2 regions of the Actinoplanes sp. NPDC019969 genome follow, and region 2 is predicted to be linked to the other one. Evidence: riboswitches for the same ligand, from Rfam matches in the RefSeq annotation. Region 2 holds a riboswitch; the other holds the start of a gene.
What was found. Region 2 has a riboswitch for glycine ahead of ACZ3II_RS28385 (L-serine ammonia-lyase). Riboswitches for the same ligand answer to the same signal wherever they lie in the genome.
Positions count from the first base shown of each region.

Region 1 (3,400 bases), on a different contig from region 2:
CCGGTCCGAGAGCTTGCGCAGGTAGCGCAGCATGCTGGTCTCGGAGTGGTGGGTGTTGAACACCGGGTGGGTGAGGTACTCGGTGGCGCGGCCCGGCAGCCGGTGCACCGGGAAGACGCCCTCCGAGTCGGCGCCGAACGCCGCGACCACGGCGGCCACGTGCTCGCCCGTGGTGGTCTCGTCACACGACACCGACACCCGGTCGGCGTCCACCAGCCGCAGGTCGATGCCGCGTTCGGCGGCAGCGGCGACGATCTCGGCGGCCCGGCCCGGCACGACGGCGGTCACCGTGTCGAAGAAGTCCCCGGCGGGCACGTCGATACCGGACTCGCGCAGCGCCCCGGCGATCCAGCAGGCGTACTCGTGGGTCTCCTCGGCGATCCGGCGCAGCCCGGCGGGGCCGTGGTAGACCGCGTACATGCTGGCCATCACGGCCAGGAGCACCTGGGCGGTGCAGATGTTGGAGGTCGCCTTCTCGCGGCGGATGTGCTGCTCACGGGTCTGCAGGGCGAGCCGGTAGGCCCGGTTGCCGTCGGCGTCCTTGGACACCCCGACGAGGCGGCCGGGCAGCGACCGCTCCAGGCCGGCGCGCACCGCGAGGTATCCGGCGTGCGGGCCGCCGAAGCCCAGGGGCACACCGAACCGCTGCGTGGTGCCGGCGGCGATGTCGGCCCCGATCTCCCCGGGAGTACGCAGCAGGGTCAGCGCGAGCAGGTCGGCGGCGACGGTGACCAGGGCGCCCTTGGCGTGCGCGGCCTCGACCAGCGCCGCGTGGTCACGGACGGCGCCGGACGCTCCGGGGTACTGCAGGTGCAGGCCGAAGTAGTCCTCCGGCAGCTCCTCGGTGTCGAGGTCGACCAGGACGATCGTGATGCCGAGCGGTTCGGCGCGGGTCCGCAGCACCGACAGGGTCTGCGGGAAGGTGTCGGCGTCCACGGCGTACACGCTGCTCTTGTTCTTGGAGGAACGGCGCGCGAGCGTCATGGCCTCCGCGACCGCCGTCGCCTCGTCGAGCATCGAGGCGTTGGCCGTGGTCATGCCGGTCAGGTCGGTGACCATGGTCTGGAAGTTGAGCAGGGCCTCCAGGCGGCCCTGGCTGATCTCCGGCTGGTACGGGGTGTACGCGGTGTACCAGGCGGGGTTCTCGAGGACGTTCCGCTTGATCACGGCGGGCGTGACGGTGTTGTAGTACCCCAGGCCGATCATCGGGGTGGCGAGCACGTTGCGGCCGGCGATCGCGCGCAGCTCGGCGATCGTCTCCTCCTCGGAGGCGCCGGCCGGCAGGTTCAGCTCGCCCCGGAACCGGATCGAGGGCGGGATGGCCGCGTCCATCAGCTCGTCGACCGAGCCGTACCCGATGGCCTTCAGCATCTGGGTCTGCTCGTCGGCGTCCGGGCCGATGTGACGGGAAACGAACGGGGACGTCATGGGCGACTCCAAGCGTGAGAAGGTCGGAGAAACAGACCTCCCCCTCTGTCATACCCAGACATCGGGTACTTCAGAGTCGCCTGCCCACGCGGTTCGCTTTGCCTGAAAGTTTCCGGGGAGGATTTGCCTCTTCGGCGCCCTGTGGCTCCAGGGTCTCTCCCGCATGGGTGTTGCCGGCAAGAGTCAACCTACCAGCGAACGGGGGCGGGACCGGGAGTCCTAGGGTGTGCGATGTGACGTACACCCCTGCCGCCGACCGCTACGCCGAAATGATCTACCGGCGTGCTGGTCGCAGCGGTCTCAAGCTCCCCGCCATCAGCCTGGGCCTCTGGCACAACTTCGGCGACGGCCGTCCCGCCGACCGCCAGCGTGACATCGTCCGCCGTGCCTTCGACCTGGGCGTGACCCACTTCGACCTGGCGAACAACTACGGGCCGCCGCCGGGCAGCGCCGAGACGAACTTCGGCCGGATCCTGGAGGCCGACCTCAAACACCACCGCGACGAGCTGATCATCTCGTCGAAGGCGGGCTACACCATGTGGGACGGCCCGTACGGCGACTGGGGCTCCCGCAAGTACCTGGTCTCGTCGCTGGATCAATCGCTGAAGCGGATGGGTCTGGACTACGTCGACGTCTTCTACCACCACCGGCCCGACCCGGAGACGCCGCTCGAGGAGACGATGACCGCGCTGGACGCGATCGTCCGGTCCGGCAAGGCGCTCTACGTCGGCATCAGCAACTACAGGAGCGAGCAGGCCGCGCGGGCCGCCGACATCCTGCGCGAGCTGGGTACGCCGCTGCTGATCCACCAGCCGTCGTACTCGATGCTGAACCGGTGGATCGAGCACGACCGGCTGCTCGACACCCTGGAGGCGGCCGGGGCGGGCTGCATCGCGTTCAGCCCGCTGCAGCAGGGTCTGCTCACCGACCGTTACCTCAAGGGCATCCCGGACGACTCGCGGATCCGGACCAGCGTGTTCCTCAACGAGAGCGCGCTGGACAACAAGACCCTGGCACGGCTGCACGCGCTCAACGACGTCGCGAAGCGGCGCGGGCAGACGCTGGCCCAGTTCGCGCTGGCCTGGGCGCTGCGCGACGAGCGGATGACCAGCCTGATCATCGGCGCGTCGAGCGTCGAGCAGCTGGAGAACAACGTGGCCGCGCTGGGCAACCTGAGCATCGACCAGAGCGAGCTGGACGAGATCGACGCGACGGTGCTTGACCTGTAGCCGTACCCTGCGGCGTCATGATCGACTTTGTCGAACGGCACACCGCTCTCGCGGTCGTGGTCGGCTCCCGGGCGTACGGTCTGCACCGCCCGGACTCCGACCACGACCGCCGGGGTGTGTTCGTCGCGCCGACCCGGGCGTTCTGGACGCTCGGCAAGCCGCCCACCCACCTGGACGGGCCGGCCGAGGAGCAGTTCTCCTGGGAGTTCGAGCGGTTCTGCACGCTCGCGCTGCAGGGCAACCCGACGGTCCTCGAGGTGCTGTGGTCCCCGCTCGTCGAGTCGATCACTCCCGACGGCGCCGACCTGCGGGGCGTCCGGCACGCGTTCCTGTCGCAGCGGGTCGCCGACACCTACGGCAGCTATGCCCGCGACCAGCTCACCAAGGTCGCGAACCGGCGGGAACGGACCGGCGAGGTCAACGTCAAGCAGGCCATGCACATGATCCGGTTGCTGATGGCCGGCGCCCACGTGCTGCGCACCGGCGAGGTGCTGGTCGACGTCTCCGCACACCGGGAAGACCTTCTCTCGGTACGCCGTGGCGAGCGCCGGTGGCCGGAGGTCGCCGCGTGGGCCGGCCGGCTCCAGGAGGAACTCGCCGAGGCTGCCGCGCACACCACCCTGCCCCAGCGGCCGGACGTCGATGCCGTGGACCGGGTTCTGGTAGCCGTACGAGAAAGGAATCTGCGGTGACCCTCGACATCCCGCACTGGGCCGCCGAGGCCGCCACCGCCCTGCCGTATC
Region 1 covers NZ_JBVHFK010000013.1:217,646-221,045, reverse strand. Annotated here, with positions in the region: gene gcvP (aminomethyl-transferring glycine dehydrogenase) at 1-1,428, opposite strand, end outside; glycine riboswitch at 1,508-1,600, opposite strand; gene mgrA (L-glyceraldehyde 3-phosphate reductase) at 1,662-2,657, shown strand; gene ACZ3II_RS33990 (nucleotidyltransferase domain-containing protein) at 2,675-3,349, shown strand; gene ACZ3II_RS33985 (nucleotidyltransferase domain-containing protein) at 3,346-3,400, shown strand, end outside.
Region 1: another riboswitch for glycine. It lies ahead of gcvP (aminomethyl-transferring glycine dehydrogenase); the one in region 2 lies ahead of ACZ3II_RS28385 (L-serine ammonia-lyase).

Region 2 (3,400 bases):
TGGACGTGCCGGCGCCGCCGCCGATCGTGGAGGACGACATCGATCGGGAGGTACGGGCGGAACTGGACCGCTGGCAGCACGACGAGGGCATCGCGTTCGTCGGTGGAGGGGTTCGTCCGGCAGATCCTCGGCTGGCGCGACTTCATCTGGCATCTGTACTGGTATTTCGAGCCGGGCTACCGGGCCGTCGACGAGCTGCACGCCCGGCGGGAGCTGCCGCGATGGTTCGCCGAACTGGACGCGGACGCGGTCGAGGCGCGGTGCCTGTCGGACGTGCTGGCCGGGGTCCGGGACCGCGGCTGGGTGCACCACATCCCGCGGCTGATGGTGCTCGGCAACTACGCGATGCAGCGCGGCTGGCGGCCCGGCGCGGTGTCCGACTGGTTCCACCGGTGCTTCGTCGACGGGTACGAGTGGGTGATGACGGCGAACGTGGTCGGGATGAGCCAGTACGCCGACGGCGGGCGGATGAGCAGCAAACCGTACGCGGCGGGCGGCGCCTACATCCACCGGATGAGTGACTACTGCGGGGGCTGCCGGTACGACCCGAAGGTGCGCGCGGGGGCGGACGCGTGCCCGTACACCGCCGGGTACTGGAGTTTCCTGGCCCGCAACGAGCAGCGGCTGGCCGGCAACCACCGGATGCGGCAGCCGCTGCAGGGCCTGCGCCGGCTGAGCGACCTGGACGCGCTGCTCGATCAGGAGAAGGCCCGCGGGTCCCGCGCCCCGTGATCGGTCCCGGTCAGCACTCGATGACGTTGACGGCCAGGCCGCCGCGTGACGTCTCCTTGTACTTGATCTTCATGTCGGCGCCGGTCTCCTTCATCGTCTTGATCACCTTGTCCAGGGAGACGTGGTGCCTGCCGTCGCCGCGCAACGCCATCCGGGCCGCCGTCACCGCCTTCACCGCGGCCATCCCGTTGCGTTCGATGCACGGGATCTGCACCAGCCCGCCGACCGGATCGCAGGTCAGGCCCAGGTTGTGCTCCATGCCGATCTCGGCGGCGTTCTCCACCTGCTCCGGGCTGCCACCGAGCACCTCGGCCAGCCCCGCCGCCGCCATCGCGCACGCCGAACCGACCTCGCCCTGACAGCCCACCTCGGCGCCGGAGATGCTCGCGTTCTCCTTGAACAGCCCGCCGATCGCACCCGCGGTCAGCAGGAACCGCACGATCCCGTCCGGTCCGGCGCCGGGCACGAAGTCCAGGTAGTAGCGCAGCACCGCCGGGATGATGCCGGCCGCGCCGTTCGTGGGCGCGGTGACGACCCGGCCGCCGGCGGCGTTCTGTTCGTTCACGGACATCGCGTAGACGGTCAGCCACTCCAGCGGGTCACCGTCGGCGGCCAGCTTGCGGGCGGTCTGCGCGGCACGGCGACGGACCTTGAGACCCCCGGGGAGTACGCCCTCCGCGTCCAGCCCGGCGTCGATGCAGCCGGTCATCACCTGCCAGATGCCCAGCAACCCGGCACGCACCTCGGCCGGCGCGCGCCGCACGGATTCGTTCTCCAGCATCAGACGGGAGATCGACAGGCCGGTGGCACGGGTCAGCGCCAGCAGCTCGGCGCCCGAGGAGAACGGGTGGGGCAGGGGCGTGTCGTCCGGGCGTACCGCCGCAAGGGTGTCCCCCACGACGAACCCGCCACCGACGGAGAAATAGGTCTTCCGCAGCAGTTCGGCGCCATCGGCGCCCAGCGCCGTGAAGATCATGCCGTTGGGGTGCTCGGGCAGCGACCGCCGCCGGTGCAGCACCAGGTCCAGCGCGAACCCGAGATCGTGCACCGACGGCTCCAGGCCGGTGTCGACCGTCTCCGGGTCGTGGCCCATCAGCCCGAGCAGCACCGCCCGCGGCGTGCCGTGCCCGTGACCGGTCGCGCCGAGGGACCCGAACAGCTCGGCCCGCACCCCGGTCACCGGCGCGTCCAGGTGCCGGGCGAACAGGCGGGCGGCACGCATCGGCCCGACGGTGTGCGAGCTGGACGGCCCGATCCCGATCGAGAACAGGTCAAAAACGGACACAGCCACGGGAGGCTCCTCGGAGGTCGGCCTCCCTCGCTCTGTCATGTCTGCCTGAGAGGTTCGCCGCGGAGAGCGGCTTGCACCGTGGGCGCAGCCCGGGTGGGCTGTCTTTCCAGAGTCGCCGGACCGCTGCGGTACGTGGGCCTGAGAGATTCTGAGGGAGAAGTTGCTCCTTCGGCGACCCGCTGTTTCCGGCGGATGCTCTCCCGCGGCGGCGTCACGGCGAAAGTGTTCGGTTGTGGGCTCGAACCTTACTACGCAGATCTGCGTACGGCGGGGCCGCCCGTGGACGGACGCCGGATCCGCCGCGATGATCCAGAGTCGAGCCCATGTCCGCTCGCCTCCGCACCGTGCTCTGGGCCCTGATCGTCGTGGCTTGCCTGGTTCTCATCGCTCCCTACCTGCGCTTCGACACCCGCGTCGAGGTACGGGACCCGCTGCACTACGCCGTGCTGGTGGCGCACGTGCTGACCGCGGCCGTGGCGCTGGTGCTGGGCCCGCTGCAGTTCATGCCCGCGGTACGGGCACGCCGCGCCCGGCACCGCCTGATCGGCCGGGTGTACCTGCTCGGCGGGGTGCTGCCGGCGGCCGTCACCGCGGTGCCGGTCGCGATCTGGTCGGCGAGCCCGCTGACCCGGGTCAGCCTCACAATCGCTGCCGTGTCCTGGCTGGTCACGGCCTGGCTCGCCGATGCGGCCGCCCGCCGCCGTGACATCACCACCCACCGCGAGTGGATGACCCGCAACTACGCGCTGACGTTGCTGGCCATCACCGCGCGTCTGATCGTTCCCGTGGTCCTGCTGTTCCGGGTGACGGTCGCCGGGGACAGCGGGGCCTCGATCGCCGACACCGCCACTTCGCTGATCCCGATCGGCCAGACCGCCGGCTGGATCGTCAACCTGGCGATCGCCGAGACCCTGATCCGCCGCCGCCGATCTCGTGCCGAGCCCACTTCGTGCACTCCGCGCCGTACCGTGACTCGCGGTACTCGCTGCCGGGGGTGAGCGAGGAGAAGAGCCAGCGGGATTGCCCGTCGCTGGTTTCGACGCGTTTCATCTCGTACGACTCCAGGTGCGCCCGCTCCTCGCCGTCCTTGCGCATGGCACCGCGCCAGTGGCCGCGGTCGGTGCAGAACGTCACCGTCATCTCGGGGCCACCGTAGTCGTCGACGCCCATGAGCTTGACCCAGAGCGGACCTGTCGTCCGGTCGGCGTCGGTGACATCGGCGATGCCCTCGAAGATCACCTCGTAGGCGATCTCGGTGACGAGCATCCGCCCGACCGGGATGATCGGACGGTAGTCGGCCGAACCCCACCTCCAGTAGTTGAAGACGAGAGCCCGCCGGGCGGCGAGGATTCTGTCGGTCTCCGGCGCCTGCGTCAG
Region 2 covers NZ_JBVHFK010000010.1:141,521-144,920, reverse strand. Annotated here, with positions in the region: partial or broken gene ACZ3II_RS28395 (cryptochrome/photolyase family protein) at 1-17, shown strand, start outside; gene ACZ3II_RS28390 (cryptochrome/photolyase family protein) at 103-732, shown strand; gene ACZ3II_RS28385 (L-serine ammonia-lyase) at 743-2,062, opposite strand; glycine riboswitch at 2,054-2,135, opposite strand; glycine riboswitch at 2,140-2,236, opposite strand; gene ACZ3II_RS28380 (DUF2306 domain-containing protein) at 2,347-3,021, shown strand; gene ACZ3II_RS28375 (hypothetical protein) at 2,912-3,400, opposite strand, start outside.